One region of the Paenibacillus sp. CFBP13512 genome, then DNA from elsewhere that is predicted to be linked to it. Evidence: riboswitches for the same ligand, from Rfam matches in the RefSeq annotation. Region 1 holds a riboswitch; each other region holds the start of a gene.

Region 1 (3,151 bases):
ATCGACAAACCGGAAGAATTTGCAAAGCCGACATTTAATTTCAAAGAAGCACGTGCAAGTAGTAAAACGGTATTTGAAGGTAAAGACTTCGAGATCGGTTATACTCACGCTTTATTGCCTAAAATGACTATGAATATTGAACGTGGCGAGAAAATTGCTATCGTAGGTTGTAATGGTGTAGGTAAATCAACTTTGCTCAAAACAATTCTAGGTAAACTTCAACCGGTTAGTGGTAAAACGTATCTTGGCGATTATTTACATTCGGCTTATTTTGAGCAAGAAGTACGCCCGGATCAATTGACACCGATTGATGAAGTATGGAATGAATTTTCTCATTTGAGTCAAAATGAAGTTCGAGGTCACCTAGCACGTTGTGGATTGAAAAATGAGCATATTACACGTCCTATGCGTATGTTAAGTGGTGGAGAGCAAGCGAAAGTACGCTTATGCAAACTTTTATTACGTGAAAGCAACTGGGTACTTTTCGATGAGCCTACCAATCACTTGGATGTTCATGCTAAAAACGAACTGAAACGTGCTTTAAAAGCATACAAAGGTACGATCTTGCTTGTTTCTCATGAACCTGAATTTTATGAAGATTGGGTCACTAAAATTTGGGATGTTGAGCAATGGTCTGAAGCTAAAGCAAAATAATAGATGTATAAATATTTTTATAAATAAAGCTAACAATATCATTTATTTATAATAATTTTGGATGTATATTTGCTTTTGATTTACATTATTTGTATATTATATTTCTATAATGATTTGCTTTATCGAAATCTGTTTGCTAAGATGAATAACAAATCGAATAGCTTGAATGCACTAGGGGGGCCGCTTGAGGCTGAGATGAAAGTAGATATTGCTTTCGGACCCTTTGTACCTGATCTGGATCATACCAGCGTAGGGAAGTGGTAGCAGAGTTACGGAAATGTTAGATCATATTGCATGTACGATTAAGTCATTGACTGTATGGAGCAGAAATTATTTTATACAGAATTAGCTTATGAGGATTGTCGATATGTTGTCCGTTATTCTAATAATAATCTTGTTTGATCTCAGACAAGAATCATTATTTTCTAAGTTTATACTAGCCACTTCTTTATTCATAAGAAGTGGCTTTTTTGCGTTCACTTATACATATTTTGAGGGAAGGAGAGCATATATCTTATGGAGCTTCATGCCATCAGTACAGGTCAACAATCGATCGATCAGCTTGTAAAGATAGCTTCCCAGATCTATTCATGGACAACCGCTATTCATATTCGTGAAAAAAAGTGGTCTGATTCTCAGATCATTGATGCTGTCCAGCAGTTGATTCATACAGGAGTGCCACGATCCAAAATCAGGATCAATAGCCGATCTCAATTAGCAGTGGATCTGAATATAGGTGGTGTGCATTTAAGTGAACATATGTCTTATATAACTACAGATGATCCTCTTTCAAGATGGAAAGTCGGGCGATCTGTTCATAGCATAGAGCAAGCATTACAAGCTCAAGATGAAGGGGTAGATTATCTTTTTTATGGACATATTTATGCGACTACTTCTAAGCCAGATCTGAGTCCACGAGGATTAGATCAATTAGAAAAGCTTTGTCATGCTGTATCTATACCTGTGATTGCTATAGGTGGTATTCAACCCGAACATTGCCAAGACATTCATCAAGCAGGTGCTACAGGAATAGCTGTCATGTCGGGTATTTTTGAAGCGGAACATCCACAGCATGTCTGTCGGTTATATAACGAAAGTATTCAACAAGTTACTTTTACCGATCTACAATCACAATCATTAGGAAAGAAGTGAATCGGCGGATGGTTCATCTATCGAATGGTAAGACTAATCATTATGACGTGATCGTTGTAGGCGCTGGCGTTATCGGTGCTGCGCTTGCTTATGAACTGGTACAACAAGGAGTCAAAGTCGCTTTGCTGGAAAAAAATCAACCCGCTTCTGGTGCGTCAGGGGCAGCAGGTGGAATGTTAGCGGCTCATTCAGAACATTTCGCTCATCAAGAGTTGTATCAATTGGCATTATACAGTCAATCGCTCTATAGCAAGCTGGCTACTGATCTATTGGAGCAGACAGGGATTGATATTGGACTGCGAACAGAAGGATTTTTGCTACCCATGACTGCTGTTCCTACACATACTGATTCCCAAGTAGATCGCAAAGAGTGGTGGAGTCCTTCACATTTAGCACAAGTGGAGCCATATATTTATGCTCCTTCTGGCATGATCTACAATCCAGATGAACCGCAATTAATTCCAGCTTTGCTCAATCAAGCCCTTGTTCAAGCAGCGATTCAATATCATGTTGATTTTTATCCAGAGACTGAAGTATATCGCTTACTACATTCGCAAAAGAAAGATCATATTACAGGTGTAATCACTAACCAAGGGGAGATCTATGCTGAACAAGTAGTTTTAACAACAGGCTTGTGTACACAACAATTGTTAGCAACAGAGCAGTATCATTTGCCTTTTGTGCCGGTCAAAGGAGAATTAATCGAAGTTAGTACGCCTTCTCAGTATCTTGGACATACGATCTATGGAAAAGGCATTTATATGATTCCCAAAAGCGATCATCGAATCTGGATCGGAGCTACGAGTAAACCAGAACGTACAGATACAACAGTAGATATTTCTGCAATTGCTCAGTTGTTGTCTGGAGCGGAGCAATTTCTACCTGCGGTGGGATCAGCTACGTTTGAACGTTGTTGGTCAGGCATACGACCTGGAACACCGGATGAATTACCTTACTTGGGGCAAATTCAACCGCTCGCTGGATTATGGACAGCATCCGGTCATTATCGCAATGGAATGTTGTTGGCTGCTGGCACAGCAAAATGGATAGCAGAGGCACTCATAAACAATCATACAGGTCATATTCCCGATTGTTTTTCACCAGAACGAGCTTTACGAAAGTCGAAATCTCTATCAACTAAATCTTTATCTACAATCGAAGGAGTGTCTATATGGAATTAATAATTAATGGCAATCGGAAATATGTAGAACCTGAATACAATACCGTATCCAAACTACTAGAATCATTATCGCTTGGTCAAAAAACAGTCATTGTAGAGCATAATCAACAAATTTTGCAAAAAGAAGAACATCCGCATATTACACTGGCAGACAAAGATATATTA
Region 2 (3,151 bases), on a different contig from region 1:
GCCTTCCATAGTAGTCTCAAGTGGATGAACTTCATATTTCACGCCGGATGCTTGAATCACTTCAATCGCCCGATCTACATAATCATAAGAGTTCTCGCCTGCTTGTGTTTTGGGAATTACTTGAATACTGAGTAACGTATGTGCCATTCTATCCATCTCCTTATTCTCTATTTAGTCGTTGCCGCAGGTAAATAATCATTGGTATAGGCTTTAGTTGCATCTAATGGACTATCGAGCAATTTTTGCTTGAACATCCAGTTGGCATATCCTTCCCAGACGGATTGTTTTTGTTCACCCCAGCGTGGTGCATCATCTTGATAACGTGGAGATAACCATTCTTGACTGGCTTTTACTAATTTAGGATCAAGATCAGGAACAGCTTTGAGCAAGATATCCGCAGATTCGTCTGGATGCGCAATCGCATATTCATACCCTTTACTGGTTGCCGCCATAAATGATTTGACCAATTCAGGATCGGTAGAGATCTGCTTCTCATTGGTTACGATAACAGGGGTATAGTAATCCAGTTGGTCAGAATAATCTTTAACATATAACATATCTAACGGCTGACCACGAAGTTCAGCTTCTATGCCTGTCCATGCGTAGAATATCCAGGCAAAGTCGATTCCTTTTTGTACTGCTGTAAAATAATCGGCATTCCCGATATTCACACTTTTAACTTTGCTAACATCGCCGCCGTCCGTGTCCATAATCGATTTCATGACAGCTTCTTCAACAGGAGAGCCCCAAGCGCCATAGGATTTGCCTTCCATATCTTTAGGCGTCTTGATCCCGCGATCTGTAGGTGCCGCGAAGCCAGAAGTATTATGTTGAATAACAGCAGCAAGCGAGACGAGTGGAACACCTTGAACTCTAGCTTGTGTGACACTTTCTTGGTAGCTGATTCCAAAAGGCACTTCACCAGAAGCGACCATCGTATCTGCTCCGCCTTGTCCGGGCGCTATAATTTCGACATTCAATCCTGCTTCTTTATAAAAGCCCTGTGCTTGGGCTACATATAAGCCGGTATGATTTGTATTAGGTGTCCAGTCTAGAACGACTTTGACATCTTTAAGTGCAGATGTATTGCCCGCTTCATCTGTTGTATTGGTTGTACTTGCTGCTGAACCACATGCAGTTGTGATCCATAATAAACCTACCATTAACCATGGTAAGCCTTTCCGCCACCCTTTTTTATTTCCAATCATCCTAACCCTTCTTTCTGTTCAATCAAATAGTAGAATCGGTCTTCACTTGATAAAAGGCATAAAAAAAACGCCCCCATCGGGACGACATAGGTGCAATTATAAGCTCAACATACAGCATATAACGACTTGTTACTTTCCTACGCTGGCATTATCCAGATCAGGTATAAGGGTCTGTATTTATCACAATACACTCTCAGCCAGTTGCAACTAGCTCCCCTGTACGTATGCGGTTTTTTTACATTGTAATTATAGACCAGAGGGTATCAACTGTCCAGTACAGAGAATGCGTTGTCATCAGCAATAGACAATCTATTTCGGTTCAGGAACTCTGTCTAAGGGTATTTACATATACGGAAGTTTGTAACTAATAAAGTTCCATTCAATCTTTTTCTATCATATCTATTTGATATACATAGACTAAGAAATTGAATACACCCATACGTTTATATACAGGAGGAGATTGATCATGAGTAAAACAGCTGAAGAACAAGCAATTTTGACTGCATTAGAAGGTAACCCATTTTGTGCACTAGGTACTGTAGAAAATGACAAACCTAAAGTACGTTATATGGCGCTATATAATGAAGGCTTAAATATTCATCTCGCGACGAACCGCAAAACACATAAAGTCGAAGAGTTAGAAAAAAATCCGAACTGTTATGTATTGTTGGGTTATGAAAAAGGCGGCACAAGTCAAGTCGTTGAAATTGAAGGCGTAAGTTCTGTATCTACAGACGACGAACTCAAAAAACGTGTCTGGAAAGAAGAATTTAAAGAATGGTTCTCCGGTCCAGAAGATCCTGATTATGTGATCCTAGATATCAAACCACAAACGATTGAATATACAGATAAAGATGGCAACAAACAAACTTGGACTGCATAATATTCTTTTTCAAAAGAATTAAATAGGCAGTAATAGTATAAAAAACTCGGGATTTGAATTTGCGAAACAAGTAAAATGAATGCAAAATTCAAATTCCGAGTTTTTTCGTCTTTTTATTTCCAGAAAAAGGATAAAATAGGTACTTGAGGAACTTGATAAGGTATGCCCAAATAAGGTATAAAAAGATAAGTAGAATTATTTTAGATCATAACATGTAAAATGCCGATGGTGGGATAAACTGAAAGTTCTTATTGTAGAACTGTAAAGGAACTATACTGGAGGTGGTTTCCTTGAATTTAAAACAGATTGAACAGCAGATCGAACAGGAACGCCGCATACTGAACCAGATGGCAGAAGAACACGGAGTACGTGATTATCGTGTGTTGGATCAGTCCGAGCAATTAGATCGAATTTTAGATATGTATTTTCAATATAAAGATCAAGATGCCGATTTTTTAATACCTTAATGTATAGATTTTATGAAAAGAAACATGACACAATCATGTAAAATATAGAATTTTTCGTAAAATAAATATCATTTTCATAAAAAATAGAACTAATAACCCTTCAAATATATCAGCTGATAGTATACAATTCTATCATGCGTTTCTTTTGGTAGCCTTTTCTTCTTTATCTTGCCTATTCTATAAATAGATTACAATATATAATGTAATCGTTTTAAAACAGCATGAATTATGGTTAAGCGAGTTATTCATGCTGATAATACATATCGGGCGCAGAGATAAAGTCGTAAAAGGTCAAGCAAATGCGAATATATTTGGGAGGGGTTTTTTATTTTGAACTTAGGAAACAAAACATTTAAAAAAGCAATTACTGTCATCGCAGCGCTGCAATTGTTTGCAGTGTCGGCAGTTCCTGCTTTTGCAGCAGAAACCACTTCTTCTGAATCTACAGTGAAATTGCGTTTGTTGGAGACAACAGATATTCATGTTAACGTAATGAACTATGATTACTACTCAGATGCAACTACAGATCAATACGGTTACGCTAAAACAGCGACATTGATCAAAAATGCTCGTGCAGAAGCAACCAATAGTGT
Region 3 (3,151 bases), on a different contig from region 1:
AATTCCCAGTCCATCTTCAATCGCGGCTTGAATAAATTGCTTGGCGGTATCTACAGCTTCATGGATCGATTTACCTTGAGCTAATGTTGCCGTTAATGCCGCTGAAAAAGTACAGCCTGTCCCATGCGTATGCATTGTATCAATACGCTGGCTTTCAAAATATTCAAAATGTTGTCCATCATACAACAAATCCACAACGGTTGAAGTCGATGCATCATGTCCACCTTTAATCACTACATACGTTGCACCCATATCAATTAACTGTGTGGCGGCTTGTTCACGCTGTTGCATGTTGGTGATCGATATCCCTGTGAGTAGCTCTGCTTCTGGTAAATTCGGAGTGATGATCTCTGCTAACGGAATCAGATCCGAGACGAGCGCTTGTAATGCTTCTTGTTGCAAAAGCACAGATCCGCCTTTGGCTACCATCACTGGATCAATCACTAGATGTTGCCACTGGTACTGTTTTACTTTTTGAGCGACATGACGAATAATCTCAGCGCTAAATAACATCCCTGTTTTGACAGCATGCGGTTGTAGATCTGTACCGATTGAATCCAATTGCTGAATAATACCTTCAATTTCTACCGGATAGACTCCTTGTACCCCTTTTGTATTTTGAGCCGTAACAGCAGTAAGAACAGACATACCATAGACTCCGAGTTCTTGAAATGTTTTGAGATCGGCTTGAATCCCTGCGCCTCCTCCACTGTCTGAACCAGCAATCGTTAAAGCTTGATATACATTCATCTTTTTCACTCCTTTGGATATATTAGATAGAAGATGTCGCGCTTATCTTGCCAAGCGCTAATCGTAAGATATTTTGTTACACAAAAATCACGTTTTATTTGATTAGAAGATGTCGCGCTTATCTTGCCAAGCGCTGGACTTTTGCGATTTTTGAATGGGTGGATACGATATCGGGTGTGACTAGAGAGAGTTGATTGATAAATTCGATCTGAAAGCTACCTGTGCCTTGTCCTGCGGTCTGTTGGTAAGCAATCTCTGCTGCGATACCGTAAAACGCTAGTGCTTCAACTACAGCGTTTAAGCGTTCTTGTGACTCTGTAGGATCAGCCACTGCGATAAATGCACCCACAACAGCACTGAGCAGGCAACCTCCGCCTGTGACCCGTGTTAAGATGCTGTGACTATTTGCAATGGTATAGGTGGTATTGCCATCAGTGACCACATCTTTTTCGCCTGTGATCGCTACGATACATTTCAATTGGCGAGCCGCTTGTTCAGCAATCTCGACCATATTTCCTTCGCCTGCTCCTGCATCTACGCCTTTGATATGCCATTGTTCGCCGATGACATTAGCGACTTCAGCCACATTGCCACGTAACACATCAATCTGGATATGCTCAGTAATCTGTATCGCTGACTGGGTACGATAAGGTGTCGCTCCTGCTCCTACCGGATCAAATACAACAGGTACACCTGCTTGATTGGCTGAGCGTCCTGCTTGGAGAATAGCTTCGACTGTATAAGGATCAAGCGTACCGATATTGAGCACCACAGCACTTGCCATTGCAGCCACATCTGTTACTTCTTCATGGGCATATGCCATAAAAGGAGAAGCGCCCAAAGCCAGCAATCCATTGGCTGTAAAATTAGTCACGACCATATTCGTAATATTATGAACAAGTGGATTTTGTGCTTGTACTTTTGCTAAAAAGCTCATTTGATTAGCCTCCTGTAATAAATAGATATTTTGCGATTACCTCATTCTATTTGGATTATATGTAGAAAAGGTTAGGGTTTATATTATAAGAGCTGAACGCAATAAAGACCCATCCATCTCTAAAGAGACAAATGGGTCAAACATTCATTCAGGTAGACATAACTTGAGTGAAAATTCAGCCTCCACTTCCCTCCGCTAGTATAATCCAGATCAGGTTCCAAGGGTCCGAAAATTCATTTTCGTCTCAGCCAACAGGCTCCCCTAGTGAAATCAGTAACTATTCAATTGTTCTTTCTTACCATACCACTGGTGAATGATCTGGTAAAGAGTGAGAAATTGGTTAATATCTTACTATACAAGCGCTTGGCGGTATAAGCGCTACTTCTTCTAGTCCAATCGAACATGATTTTTGCGATAGCAAAATATCTTACGATATAAGTGTTTATATTGCCAAACGCTTATATCATCCAGTGTTGCCAATCGGTCTGAGCCACTTCACGTCCTGTAAGCCATTGACGAGTTTTGTCCAGTAATTCACGTCGGTGTGTACCGTTAGAATACGTATGATCTGCTTGAAAAATGATCTCTTTATCACAGCGTCCTTCTGAACGTGTCCAGAATACTTTCTGATATAAAAAGGCATAATCGACAGGGATCACATCGTCGCCTGTTCCATGAATAACGAGCACATCGCCATTAAACTGCTTGGCTTCTTGAAACGGTTGATAATTGCCAAGTGAATCAAAGTATATCGGCGTAAATGAATACCCTAGATGGTCGGCTTTGCCTTCGATCACTGCTTGATCGTATTTGTCACGTCCTGTTAATTTGACGATATCGTTAAATGGATGCCCTACTGCTGACCAGAGCACCAGACTTTTGACACGTTGATCGCGTACCGATGTCAGAATCGCTACAGCTCCGCCCAAGCTATGTCCAATTAAAGTGACCCGTGTCGGATCAATATCACTGCAAGTCATCGCATAATCAAGTACAGTACGAGTCTGAGCAACCATTGATTCTAAGCCTTCATTGCCATATTCGCCGCTGCTTTCACCGCAACCTGCATAATCAAAACGAACCACCATATAACCGTCAGCCGCCAATTCACGGGCTGTACTAACAAATAGGCGATCCACTCCAATGCGGCTGCCTACAAAACCATGGCAGATCACAATCAGCGGTGTACGGCTTTTGCCCCGTCCGGCTAATTGCGGTTCCTGTTCTGGATAATGAATACTAGCTGTCAGATCCAAGTCGTGATGTCGAATGACGATATTACGTTCCATGATGATTCCTCCTTTTAAATAAACAATTCCGATCAGTTTAATGAGCTTTAATCTTGAAATCATATTATCATTAACGCTAGATCATTGTCAACGCAAGGAAAGTATGGCAAAATAATAGATTCGAACAATGAGAATGGAGGAATAAATAATGAGCACAATACGCCAGATGGTTAAG
Region 4 (3,151 bases), on a different contig from region 1:
TGCCAGATGCCTGCTTCTTGCATCTCTGCTCGATATCGCTGGATCATCTCTGCTGGCTCTCCTTGCGCAATCATAATACCTTGCGCATTCATAAGGATGACTCGATCCATCCACTGTATACAGCCATCTAAAGTGTGCTCGACAAATACCATTGTCTGTCCATGCTGATCTGCTAGCTCATGTAGCAATTGAAAGATTTCTTTACGACTGACTGGATCTAATTGTGCAGTCGGTTCATCGAAAAAAAGAACTTCTGGTTCAAGCGCCAACAGACAGGCTAATGCTAACCGTTGCTTCATGCCACCAGACAATGTCTCGATCGGCGTATGCCCATCTATATCCAGACCTACTTGCTTCATGACAGCCTCTATCATGGCATCCATTTGAGTACGGGGAATCAAGCGATTTTCTAAGCTAAAAGCGATCTCTTCATCCACATGAAGCATGCAGAACTGGGAATCTGGATCTTGGAACATGACTCCACATTGAGGGGCTAATCGAATCTCACCTTCCACCTCGGCTTCTACATGTTCAGGAATAATGCCTGATAACACAGATAATAGTGTCGACTTCCCACTTCCACTTGGTCCCAAAATAAGTACTTTTTCACCTCGTGAGATCGACAGATCAATACCGTTCAAAACGTTAGCTTCTCGATTATAAAAGCGTACCGACAGGTCTTTACACTCCAGAAGCGATTCCATTAGGTTTTCCCTTCTTCCGCCGTGCTTTCATAATTTCGTATTGATCCAGCACTCCTGTTTTGCACAAAGCTTCTACGACAATCTTGGCTAACCCTCCACCTAAGATCATTCCGCTGATCATTTGAATAATCAGCGTTAACAGCAATACCTGAGTTGTATAGTAACCGAATCCGTTAGCAATAACGTTATAAAGGACTCCACCTACCGCTGCCAATGCACCAGACAACATGAGAGTCATCAAGTTATACCGTTTGTAGCCAAATAGAGCGAAAGCAATCTCTGCTCCAATCCCTTGAAACACACCGATCAATAAGGCAGATAAGCCAAAATGACTACCGGTTAATAGCTCTACCGCCGCAGCCGCTACTTCAGCGATCAATGCCGCCCCTGGCTTACGAATAATATAAGCCACAATCGGGCTTGCTATAATCCAGATGCCAAACATAAATCCTGCACCTACCGGTCCAACCAGTGCTGAGATCGGTATCCATAACGTAGACCAACCTAGATAAATCACACCGCAAGCTACGGCTAAAATAACTGTTAATACAACCTCTTTCATTTTCCATGTCATATGGATCGGCTGAGCATTCATACGCGTGCAACCTCCATCGGTACAGGCCAATCTTGTAGCGTGTAAGCCATATCCCAGAACATATATTCAAATTGACAGCTCAGTAGAAAATGTTCTTTCATACGTGCACGATGTGCAGGTGTTGTCTGCTCTGCCCATTGATCTAAGCGAGCGCAAAATTGATGCGTTATTGTATCTGTTCGATTGCCATAGAAGCTGATCCAATCATAAAAAGGATGAGATGCATCAGGCTTCACCTCTTCCAGTAACTTCACACCAATTTCCCAGTATGTCCACGGACAAGGCAATAATACAGCCAAAATATCACCCAGATCACCTTCATGAGCTACCGTTAACATATGACGAATATAATGATGAGACGAAGGCGAAAGCGCGTATCCTTGTAAATCTTCATATCTTACGCCTGCTACATCACAGAAATTATTATGAGGATGAATTTCACTATGAAGCACAAATGAAATCTGTTCATTAAACATCGCCATATCTTCGCGTGTTGGGCACTTGGCAATCGCTGTTCCATAGATACGCATAAATGAATTCAAATACTCAAAATCTTGTTTTACATAATGGATTAACTGCTCACTACGCAGATCACCTTTGGCAATGCCTTGAACAAAGGGATGATTGAAAATCGCTTCAAAAATAGGGTCTGCTGCCTGTCTAATTTCCTGTGAAAATGTCATAATTGTATCCTCCTTAGATTGAAGCATCAGGATCGATGCTTGGTTAATAAAGAAGGACCACTGCTGGAATATATGGAAAAATACATGCAAAAAAGCCGCCCCGTGATGGAGCGGCAGAATAGGTGTACGTATTGTACAGGTACTCTTGCACAGTCTCCACTTTCCTACGCTAGTATGAACTAGATCAGGTTCCAAGGGTCCGGGATCTTCCCGTCTCAGCCTACACAAAGGCTCCCCTAGTGGTCATTCGATTCATTTGCATCTTACTGTACACACGATTGAAGAGACTGTCAACTGCTATAAGAATCTTGTGGTTTCCTTTTTTTACCGTTATACACTTATAAAATGGTGTAAAATATAGATATTATTAGGTATTTGCACGCAGATTAAAATATCTGAATAGAAGTGAGTTGATGGGGATGACACGTAAAGTAGTATTAGCAGGCGGTACCGGATTTATCGGCCAGTATTTGGAAAAAAAGTTTACAGCTATGGATATAGATGTTCAGATCATTTCCAGACAATCTCCACATATCGCATGGGATGATTATCAAGGGATTGTGCAAGCGTTAGATGGCGCAGAGATGGTGATTAATCTGGCGGGGAAATCGGTCAATTGTCGTTATAACGAGCAGAACAAACGTGAAATTATGAATTCCCGAGTAGAAACCACACAGATTCTTGGAAACGCTATCTTGGATTGTGAACATCCGCCTGCCGTATGGATAAATTCCAGTACAGCGACTATTTATCGTCATGCAGAAGATCGTCCGATGACCGAGACGAAAGGCGAGATCGGGACTGGCTTTTCAGTCGATGTTGCCAAAGCTTGGGAAGAAGCTTTTTTCGCGTTTAACCTTCCTCATACACGACAAGCGGCATTACGAATAGCGATTGTACTCGGTCCGGGCGGTGGGGTTATGACTCCTTTTCAAAATCTTGTTCGCTTTGGACTAGGGGGTCATCAAGGATCAGGCAAGCAGATGTTTAGCTGGATTCATGTTGAAGATTTATTCCAAATTATTTTATTTATTCAAGAGTGGGAATCTCTGGAAGGAGTATTTAACTGTACGTCACCGAATCCAGTCACCAATCGGGAACTGATGGCGACCATGCGCAAAGTGATGCATCGTAAAGGCGGTCTGCCTGCTTCCACATGGATGCTGAAT

The links. A riboswitch is a leader RNA that binds a small molecule or an ion and turns the genes downstream of it on or off. The one in region 1 is predicted to bind thiamine pyrophosphate.
Region 2: linked by a shared signal. The riboswitch ahead of PaeCFBP13512_RS15755 (ABC transporter substrate-binding protein) and the one ahead of PaeCFBP13512_RS04870 (thiamine phosphate synthase) in region 1 are both predicted to bind thiamine pyrophosphate.
Region 3: linked by a shared signal. The riboswitch ahead of thiM (hydroxyethylthiazole kinase) and the one ahead of PaeCFBP13512_RS04870 (thiamine phosphate synthase) in region 1 are both predicted to bind thiamine pyrophosphate.
Region 4: linked by a shared signal. The riboswitch ahead of tenA (thiaminase II) and the one ahead of PaeCFBP13512_RS04870 (thiamine phosphate synthase) in region 1 are both predicted to bind thiamine pyrophosphate.

The regions. Positions count from the first base shown of each region.
Region 1 is NZ_QGAD01000003.1:90,891-94,041, forward strand. Features, by position in the region: gene PaeCFBP13512_RS23630 (ATP-binding cassette domain-containing protein) at 1-654, shown strand, start outside; TPP riboswitch at 818-927, shown strand; gene PaeCFBP13512_RS04870 (thiamine phosphate synthase) at 1,171-1,806, shown strand; gene thiO (glycine oxidase ThiO) at 1,815-2,987, shown strand; gene thiS (sulfur carrier protein ThiS) at 2,978-3,151, shown strand, end outside.
Region 2 is NZ_QGAD01000011.1:13,836-16,986, reverse strand. Features, by position in the region: gene PaeCFBP13512_RS15760 (MTH1187 family thiamine-binding protein) at 1-147, opposite strand, end outside; gene PaeCFBP13512_RS15755 (ABC transporter substrate-binding protein) at 168-1,208, opposite strand; TPP riboswitch at 1,325-1,436, opposite strand; gene PaeCFBP13512_RS15750 (pyridoxamine 5'-phosphate oxidase family protein) at 1,675-2,091, shown strand; gene PaeCFBP13512_RS15745 (aspartyl-phosphate phosphatase Spo0E family protein) at 2,382-2,558, shown strand; gene PaeCFBP13512_RS15740 (bifunctional 2',3'-cyclic-nucleotide 2'-phosphodiesterase/3'-nucleotidase) at 2,889-3,151, shown strand, end outside.
Region 3 is NZ_QGAD01000018.1:11,724-14,874, forward strand. Features, by position in the region: gene thiD (bifunctional hydroxymethylpyrimidine kinase/phosphomethylpyrimidine kinase) at 1-750, opposite strand, end outside; gene thiM (hydroxyethylthiazole kinase) at 869-1,687, opposite strand; TPP riboswitch at 1,858-1,960, opposite strand; gene PaeCFBP13512_RS19365 (alpha/beta hydrolase) at 2,146-2,976, opposite strand; gene PaeCFBP13512_RS19370 (DUF1129 family protein) at 3,125-3,151, shown strand, end outside.
Region 4 is NZ_QGAD01000009.1:197,872-201,022, forward strand. Features, by position in the region: gene PaeCFBP13512_RS14860 (ABC transporter ATP-binding protein) at 1-704, opposite strand, end outside; gene PaeCFBP13512_RS14865 (ECF transporter S component) at 682-1,278, opposite strand; gene tenA (thiaminase II) at 1,296-1,982, opposite strand; TPP riboswitch at 2,127-2,230, opposite strand; gene PaeCFBP13512_RS14875 (TIGR01777 family oxidoreductase) at 2,402-3,151, shown strand, end outside.